Acidicapsa acidisoli: one gene and its partner. The protein of the gene in region 2 interacts with the protein of the main gene of each other region in a pairwise test. Links are inferred from orthologs where the notes say so. Each region holds a gene or a part of one and is shown on either strand. Other genes may lie near its edges.

Evidence for each region.
Region 1: the proteins of OHL23_RS12950 (region 2) and grpE interact in binary tests that used the Escherichia coli proteins (3 or more experiments, as listed by UniProt). The link is inferred for Acidicapsa acidisoli from one-to-one orthologs.

What each region holds. Positions count from the first base shown.
Region 1 is NZ_JAGSYI010000003.1:499,415-503,521, reverse strand. What follows is about bases 1-2,959. They hold grpE (nucleotide exchange factor GrpE), read left to right. Parts: upstream 1-1,162; coding sequence 1,163-1,756; downstream 1,757-2,959. Other genes in these bases: dnaJ (molecular chaperone DnaJ), read left to right, coding at 1,790-2,920; hrcA (heat-inducible transcriptional repressor HrcA), read left to right, coding at 1-1,039. UniProt on the Escherichia coli protein: Participates actively in the response to hyperosmotic and heat shock by preventing the aggregation of stress-denatured proteins, in association with DnaK and GrpE. It is the nucleotide exchange factor for DnaK and may function as a thermosensor.
Region 2 is NZ_JAGSYI010000002.1:698,239-703,389, forward strand. What follows is about bases 1,392-4,244. They hold OHL23_RS12950 (Nramp family divalent metal transporter), read right to left. Parts: upstream 3,561-4,244; coding sequence 2,223-3,560; downstream 1,392-2,222. Other genes in these bases: OHL23_RS12945 (GNAT family N-acetyltransferase), read right to left, coding at 1,392-1,851; OHL23_RS12955 (metal-dependent transcriptional regulator), read right to left, coding at 3,656-4,244. In the rest of the region: OHL23_RS12940 (GH39 family glycosyl hydrolase), read right to left, coding at 1-1,235; more of OHL23_RS12945, read right to left, coding at 1,303-1,391; more of OHL23_RS12955, read right to left, coding at 4,245-4,351; OHL23_RS12960 (hypothetical protein), read right to left, coding at 4,683-5,151. UniProt on the Escherichia coli protein: H(+)-stimulated, divalent metal cation uptake system. Involved in manganese and iron uptake. Can also transport cadmium, cobalt, zinc and to a lesser extent nickel and copper. Involved in response to reactive oxygen.

The DNA.
Region 1 (4,107 bases), on a different replicon or contig from region 2:
GTCCCAGGCTGTGGCCCGTTATTTCGAAAACAAGGATGGGCTGAGTTCCGCGACCATTCGGAATGTGATGGCCGTGCTCGGCGATACCGGCCTACTGGACCAGCCGCACACCTCCGCGGGCCGCGTCCCGACCCCACTAGCCTTCCGCTACCATGTCGCCCAATTGCAGCAGTCCTCGCGTGGCGCTTCGACGGCGCCCGCCAGCCAGTTGAATCAATTAAGCGAACAGCGGCGCGAGCAGATCGACGACAGCTTTGCCGGGGTGAACTCTCCCTTGCAGTATCTGGAGCGCACATCGCACGTGCTGGCGCTGATTTCAAACGGCTTGGGCGTCGCCGTGGCAAATGCCCAGTCGGCTGTGCAGCAGATTCTGGAGCATATTCATTTTTCGCGGCTGTCGACCGGGCGTGTCCTCGCGGTGCTGGTGACCAAGGCCGGCGCGGTGCAGGACCGCGTGCTGACGATCGACCGGGAGCTGAGTTACGACGATCTCGAGATCGCAGCGCGGTATCTGAACGAGAATTTCCGGGGCTGGCCGCTGGATCGGATTCGCGTCGAAGTGGCGCGGCGCATAGAAGCCGAGCAGGCCGAGTATCAGAATCGCCTGCGCGCGCTCGATGAACTTTGCCGCCAGGGAGCGCTGGCCGGAGAAGCAGCAGGTCCGATGATTTATGTCGAAGGCATGGCCAATCTGTTGGCGGGAGAACTGGATCGCGAGCGGCTCCGCCAGATGCTCTTGGCGATGGAAGCGAAGCAGCGGCTGGTAGAACTTCTGAATGCCTATGTGGATGCGCGCCAGCACGAGGTGCGGGTCGTGGTCGGCCTGGATGAAGCAATGCCTGCGATGCAGGATTTAGTGCTGGTGGGCGCTCCTGCCCGGTTTGGTGCGGAGAACATGGGCACAGTAGCTGTAATTGCACCAACGCGTATGCAATATCAGGAAATGATTCAGGCGGTCAGCTACATTGCGAGGCTCTCGGATCGCGTGCTTTCGGAGCGGCCGCCGCTGGATCGTGTTTCGGACGGGCCTCCGCAATAGAGGCTCGTGTAGTCAGGCGTTTCGAGGCGAGCCGCGTGCGATTCGACAAAATCAGGTTTAATAACAGAGTAGGCAGTCATGATATCCATCCCTGAAAATCGGGGATGAGTAAGTTGGAGTCATATGGCAGAGCAGGAAAATGAGTACGGAGTAACGCAGGCAGTGGATTCGGATGTGCTGACCCAGGAAGAGGGCACGCAGAGCGAGGCAAAGGCCGGAGTGGTCGAGATCGCGGAAGCGGCGCCGTCAATTAGCCCGGAGCAGTTCGCCGCGTTGAAAACTGAGCGGGATCAGCTGCTCGACCGGCTGGCGCGTTTGCAGGCTGAGTTTGACAACGCCCGTAAGCGGCAGGAGCGTGAGAAGCAGGATTTTCGCGACTACGCGACAGGCTCGGTCGTCGAACAGTTCCTGCCCGTCCTGGACAATTTCGCGCTGGCGCTGAATGCGACTGGCTCCGCCGAGCAGTTGCGCACCGGTGTCGAGTTGATTGTGAAGCAAATGGATGAGGCGCTGAAGCAGCTCCAGGTGCAGGCGATTCCGACGGTCGGCCAGCAGTTCGACCCGCGCGTGCACGAGGCGCTTGGTTCGGTCGAGCGCGACGATCTGCCGGACCATTCCGTAGCCGAGGAGATTCGCAAGGGCTACCGCATTCGCGAGCGCCTGCTGCGCCCAGCCATGGTGCGCATCGTTTCCAATCCCAAACAGACTGAAGCATAAGTCGCGCAAGCACAGGGAAGACACCCAAATACAATGGCAACCAGGAATACTGTGAGCAAAGCAGACTACTACGAAGTCCTCGGGGTCACGCGAGAGGCCAGCGAGGCAGAGCTGAAGGCCGCCTATCGCAAGCTGGCGATGAAATATCACCCCGACCGCAACCCCGGCGACCCCAAGGCTGAAGAGCGCTTCAAGGAAACCAGTGAAGCCTACGGCGTACTGAGCGACGCGGAGAAGCGCGCAGCCTATGATCGCTATGGCCATGCCTCGACGAGCACCGGATTCAATGGCGGTTCTCCGTTCGGAGACGCGACCGATCTGGGCGACATCTTTGGCGATCTCTTCGGCGAGATGTTCGGCGGGGGCGGACAGCGGCGTGGTTCGCGGGTGCAACGCGGCGAAGATCTGCGCTATGACATCACCATCGAGTTCGAGGACGCGGTCTTCGGCAAAGAGACCGAGATCAAGGTGCGCCGCCGTGAAAACTGCGCCGCATGCCGTGGAACAGGCACAAGCACCGGCCGCGGACCGTCGGTCTGCGCCACCTGCCAGGGACGCGGCCAGTTGCGCTACCAGCAGGGCTTCTTCTCCGTGGCGCGCGCATGCAGCAACTGCGGCGGATCGGGCACTGTGATCACCGACCCCTGCACCACCTGCCGGGGCGAGACACGCGTTGTGCGCGAGTTCAAGATGAACGTCAAGGTGCCCGCTGGCGTCGAAGACGGAACGCGCATTCGTTACTCTGGCGAGGGCGAGTCAGGACGCTTCGGCGGCCCGCGCGGCGATCTTTATGTAGTGCTGACCGTTCGTCCTCACGACTTCTTCGAGCGCGACGGCTATGATCTGCACTGTGTTGTGCCGATCTCGTTCCCACAGGCAGCGCTCGGCGCGGAGATTCAGATTCCCGCTCTCGATGGCGAAGTAACCTTGCGCGTGCCAGAAGGAACCCAGAGCGGCAAGGAGTTCCGCATCCGCAACCACGGCGTGCCTCACCTGAACGAAAGCGGTCGCGGCGACTTGGTCGTCGAAGTAATGGTGCAGACCCCAAAGAAGCTTTCCCGCACACAACGCGAACTCGTGCGCCAGCTCGCGGAAAGCATGGAAGTCGAGAACAAACCCGCTTCGCGCAATATGCTGAACAAGATGAAGGACCTGTTCAGCTAGGCGATCCCGGCAGAATCAAGCTATGTGTGAACCCCATGTCCTACCGGGAATCTTCCAGGCGGGCCTTGGGGTTTATTTATTTGGCGAACCAGACGGAATCTGCGCGCTGTACTTGTCCCAATTTCTGATTAACTCGGAAACTACGACATGCCCCACCGTATACGCGCTTTCAAGCGAAGGCAGATAAGCTCCGTACTGCCCGATGCGCTGATTTGAGAGGCTGGTAGCGGCATCTATTCCTTTGGCCTGTTGGTCGTAGTTGCTTACCGTTCGCAGAACGAGAATTCGCTGCCAATCGACCTTCCCGGCTTTGGCCAGATACTGCAGCGATTGCAACGTCCCGGTATCTTCCATCGCTGTAGTCGCAAAACGCCCCTCGCCATTGGTGAAGTAGCTCATCCAGCGCGTGGCCCAGTCATCCATCCGCTTGCCGTGCCAGTAAGTCGAGGACGAAACCTCGTCGCCAAGCAGCACCTGCGGCGGATTGTGCGCCGCCGCTCCGTCAAACCGCGTGCGAATCTCCTTCAAGTGGTCCGAGTCCGGGAGCACCGTGTTTTTTGTAAGCCCATAAGCCCAAAGCATCAGATCGCGGTTGGTCTGGTAGACCTGACCGGGCAGCGGAGTAGCGGGAGCCTCAAACGGAGCCGCTTTGCGCAAAGGCAACATCCCGGTCGGCCAGTCGGGCGGCATTTCCCGCGCATCGATCTAGTATCCAAGATCGCCGTCAACGACCCAGTTGGCCCATACGGCTGAACCGAGCGACGCCTGTTCCGGACTGCCCCCGGCAATCCCGGCAATCAGCCAATAGGCGTGCGAGAGGTCAAAGCGCGGGTCGAGCCCCAGCGCCATGATCGTGGCTGCAGCGTGCGCCGTGCCCTGTCCAGTGACGATGGCCAGCTCGCCATCGGAATTCATGCGCGCATCGTGATACGCAGCCGGAAGCGGAAACACCCGGTCGAGATGGTCGCGCTCGACCCAGTACTGCAATTCTCCGGGCGCATCGCCGGTGTCAGCGCCTACCTCGAACATGGTGACGACCACCACTTTGACAGGAATCGGAGCGGAAACCGCCTTGACCGCAGTTTGCGCGAAAAGAACGGAAGAGAAGAGAAGTGCGAGAAAGCAGGGAAGAATGCGCAGAATTTTCATGATCAATTTGCCTATCGTACGGCAGAGAATCGCTTCTT
Region 2 (5,151 bases):
ATGCGGAAGACGTTTAGAACTGGCTTGTCGATGCCATTGGTGGCTAACTCGCGAAAGCCTGCAAAATAGGGTTGGTCTTCGAACTCGAAGGCCCATGTTACCGAGCCTTCGACGGTCAGCCCGTATTTGCGGGCGAGTTCGTAGGTGCGCATGGTGGCTTCGGCGACGCTCACGCCGTAGAGCGGTCCATTGCGATAGCCGTTTTCCGGTCCTTTGCAGGCAGCGCAGCCTTCGGGGTCGCTTTCGCCGAGGACGATCGGCGTATTCCTCCACTCGGGATAGCTTGCAATAATTCGCATCCCGCGATCAACGGCGCGAAGCTGATGGCCAATGTCCATGCGGACGTGGCCATTCACGGAAACTGGCCTGCCCTTGGGGTGATAGCTGATGAAGTCGAGCGGCGTGCCGGTCTTGCCGGTCGCGGTGTTTACTCCGTGGGCGCAGTGCTCCAGAAACTGGCGCAGGAAGGCTTCGGCGCGGCTGGATGCTACTCCGGTCGATTCGGGACCGCCGATGCGCGCGTTCGGCAGCACGGTGCGGATTGCGTTGGCGCTTACATCGTATAAGTGGTCGTACTCTTCGGGCGTTCCGTGCCAGTAGCCGATATCCGGCTCATTCCAGATTTCCCACATCCATTGGTCGACGCTTGCGCCATATCGCTGCCTGAGGTGCGCGGCGTATGCGCCGACTAACTTCGCCCACTTATCGTAGTCCTTCGGAGGATAACTCCAGCCGGTGTAGATGTCGCCTTTGGGAAAGGTGTGACGATAGGGCTCCGGATGGATTGAAAGAGCTTCGGGCATGAAGCCAATCTCGACCAGAGGACGCACATGGGCAGCAGTGAGGGCGTCGAAAATGTGGTCGGTGATGGTCCAGTCATAAACGACAGTTCCGTCGGGCTTTTCGGTATAGGCGTTGGTCGAGCCCCACTTAAGCGAACCTTCACCGTTGCCGCTTGTCAGCAGGTTATGCGGACGGAAATAGACGGGAACGGGGCTCAGAGCGCTGAGTTCATGAAGCAGTTTCTGGCCGTTTGGGGCTGAGATGTAATTCGGCTCATCCGCGCCGAAGAAATTCCAGATGGGCTTGTAGGGACCCATGGTTTTGTCGGCGTGAACGGTGATGGTGACGGGCCGGGGTGGCTGCGCGTAGACAGTAGGGGGCAGGAGTCCGCAAGCGATGGCTCCGGCAAGGGTCCAGGCAATTCCGGCTGGCAGTATTGGGTTGAATCGCAATGCTCTCGCTCCAGGGAAACGATTTCTGATATTGATTCGACAGGAGCGATATTAACGCATTTGGAGCCTAAGGAGTCTCAACGGGGCCGCGCCGAAAGAGAATCGTGCCTTCCTCGTAGCCAGTGCCTGCGGGCGCGAAGCCAGTCTTTTCGAGTACGCGGATCGACCCGCGCAGATGAGGAAAGGTTTGCGCGACGAAGGCTCGAATCTTTCGGCGCGATTGAAGCCACGGGAGCATCGCGACGACGGCCTCGGACGCAAAACCCTGGCGCTGCCAGACTGGAAGGATTCCATAGCCGATCTCTGCTTCTCCTGTGTCGGGCTTCGGCAGTCCGCAACCGAAGGTGCCGATGAGCGTGCGACCGGTTTCATGGCGGACGGCCAGATAGCGGCACCAGCCAATCGCTTCCGGGGTCTCGGCAAAGAGTTTCAACAGGTATTCGAAGACATGCAGCTCCCAATTCTCGTGCGGCCACTCGTCGGGAACTTCAGCGCCGAGGACGCTTCCTAGTTCGATTCTCATGGCCGGGCTGTTTCGCCGTTGAATGAGGAGCGATTCGGGCGTGACGGCGACGAGGTCAAGACGCGGCGTGGCGATGTCCTCGAAGATGGGCATCGGTGGGAATATCGAGGGTCTGTGTGCCTGATTGTGGATCATTTGTTCGCTCTCGGATTACCGGCCTTCCGGCCTGGGTTCAAAAATCGGGCATAGCCTTCTTGCCGCAGTGAATGGCGGTGAAGTGCTTCGGGCGCGAATCTAGCGAGAGACGATCATAGGCAACGACGAAATGGTAGCATGTCCCGATGCGCCCAAAATCAAGTGCTTTCGCCCCAGCAAAATCGATAGCTATTCTGGCCGTGTCCAATCACTCAGTGATGAAAGATCTGATGAGGTTGAAATTGGCGGCTGGGAAGAATGTGTTGACCGTTCACATCTTGACCGAAGGCAATATGAATCTGGCCTATTTCCAGTTCAAAGAAGCTTAATTAGTGGCCTTGGAATGTCTGGATGAGCAGCCAGATGTTCAGGCCAGCGATGACTACGGCTACCGTCCATGACAGCCATTTGAGCCATGCGGCGTTTACGAACTGACCCATCTTGCGGCGGTCGCTGGTGAAGGCTACCAGCGGGAAAACGGCGAAGCTGAGTTGCATGCTCAGGACGACCTGGCTGAAAATCAGGAGCTTTGCGGTGCCGTGTTCTCCGTAGAGCGCGACGACGATTATGGTGGGAATGATGGCGGCGAGGCGCGTGATCAGGCGGCGCTGCCACTGGGGCAGGCGGATGTTGAGAAAGCCTTCCATGACGACCTGGCCGGCGAGGGTTCCGGTCAGAGTCGAGTTCTGGCCGGAGGCGAGAAGCGCGATGGCGAAGAGGCCGCTGGCGGCTCCGACGCCGAGCAACGGGGAAAGCAGCCGGAAGGCATCTTCGATTTCGGCGACCTCGGTGTGGCCGCTGCGATGGAAGACAGCGGCTGCGACGACCAGAATCGCAGCGTTGACGAATAGAGCCATGGTCAAGGCCGCGGCTGAGTCCCAGTTGGCGAAGCGGATGGCTTCGCGCTTGCCTTCGGTTGTGCGGGGGTAGTCGCGTGTCTGGACGATGGCCGAGTGCAGATACAGGTTGTGCGGCATGACGGTCGCGCCGAGGATGCCGATGCCGATGTAGAGCATTTCGGGGTCGGTGAGCAGGCGGCTTTGCGGAATTAGCAGGTTGGCGAGAATGGGCGCGTATTCGGGGCGGGAGAGGAAGATTTCTATGCCGAAGAGCGCGGCGATGGTGCCGATGAGCACGATGACCAGCGCTTCGAGATAGCGGAAGCCACGATTTTGCAGGAGCAGGATGAAAAGCACGTCGACACCGGTGATAAGCACGCCGATCATCAGCGGGATGTGGAAGAGCAGTTGCAGCGCGATGGCCGAGCCGATGACTTCTGCAAGGTCGCAAGCGGCGATGGCGATTTCTGCGATGAACCAGAGGGCGTAGGCTACCGGGCGGCTGGAGTTGGCGCGGCAGGCCTGGGCTAGGTCCTGTTCGGTGGCGACGCCTAATTTGATGGCCAGGCTTTGCAGCAGGATGGCCATCAGGTTCGAGAGCATGATGACGAAGAGCAGGGTGTAGCCGTAGCGCGAACCGGCGGCGAGGTCCGTGGCCCAATTGCCGGGGTCCATGTAGCCGACGGAGATCAGGAAGCCGGGGCCGATGAAACCGAGGAGGCGGCGCCAGAGATGCGGCGATTGAGAGACGCGCACCGAGGAAAAAATGTCCGGCATGGAGGGGCGAAGGACTTCGACAGGGATTTCGCCGGACGGATTTTCGGTCATCTGGGTCGCCATGGTTTAGAGGGACGGACTTGCCCCCTTAGCAAGAGTATGCCATAGGGCATTAACCATGGTTAATAAATATTATTTGCCGCGTTTTATCTCATCGAATCTTTTGCGCCGTCCCGAAGTGGGACTCGTTTGACCCAGACGCGTTCGGCGGCGGGGCGGCCCAGGGTGGTTGATCCGAGGGGAGTTTCGATGGAGACGGTCTGGTCGTAGTTTTTGGCGACGAGGCGGATACGGGTGGTGGGGCTGATGCCGGACTGGTAGAGGAAAACGAGCAGTTTGGGGTCGCGTTCGTAGAGTGAGGTGACGACGTAATCGGCGTTTTCGGCGGCTTCGGAGAGTTGGATCAGGCCACGGCGGCGGCGCTGAGTCGGGCTTTCGGGAAGGACGGTGTTGCCGTGGGGGCAGGTTCCCTGTTCGCCGAGTTTTTCGATGAGGCGGGCTTCGAAGGCGGGTGAGACGGCGTGTTCGAGGCGCTCGGCTTCGGCATGGATTTCGTACCACTCCATGCCGAAGATTTCGGAGAGCATGCGTTCGATGAGGTGATGGCGGAGGGCGGTGCGGTAGGCGGTCTCTTTGCCGCTCGCGGTTAGTCGGACGATGCCGTCGGGCTTGACTTCGACGAAGCCGTCACGTTTGAGGCGCTTGAGGGCCATGGTGACGGCTGGGGCGGAGACGGAAAGCCAATGGGCGAGCGTGGCCGGGATGACGTGAAGGCCTTCGGATTCAGCTTCGAGGATGGCTTTGAGGTAGTCCTCTTTGGAGACGGTGATGGATTCGGTCATGGTTTGCGGCGCTTACGGGGGCAGATTTGGGGCTGACTTCTGGTTTTCAGGTTGCATTCGAATGATAGAGAAGATCGCGGGCGGATGCGAATTGGAGTCTGGTCAGTTTGAGAAAGGCAAGCCCTCAGGGGCTAAAGCCCCTTGATATTGCATGGCTTAATGTACGGGCTAAAGCCCGTACCCTTCAATCTCAAGTCCATCCCCTCCACGCTGAAGCCCTGCCCTTCAAACTGACCCACTACTCGAATTGGTGTGCCGTAGGAGAAAAAAAAAACCGGTCAATCTTCAGGGTGGGGGTAGGGGGTACCTTGTTTTTGTTGTATCTGTTTCATTATGCTGGAGTTAATGACGAAATTGGGTGTGAAATATGCTCATTTTCAGGGGGTTTTGGGGCTGTTTTTGTGCTGGATTTGTTCTTCTTTCTTAGCAGCGAACTGTGGGCGGCGGAGGCGATCTGGGCGGCGTAAAGAAGCCGGGCGGCATCTGAGCCGTTGATGGCGTCGATGAGCATGGCGTGGGCGACGCAGGCGATGAAATCGCGGATGTTCTTTGGGCCGGAGAGCGGCGGCATGGCGTTCCGATAGGCGATTTTGGCTGCACGCTCACTGTCCCACTTGTTCTCCCCCTGCTTGGCGGCTGAGCTGTGAGCAGTTGTGTAGGCCTGGGAGCAGCGAGCGACGGCGGGGTTGGCGGCGGCGGGACAGGAAAGATCGAAGGGTTCCGCGGGTTTTGCCGGTGTGACCAAGGCCTGCTGTACATATTTGGCCAGTTTGGTTCTCACTGATTCTTTGGAATATTCG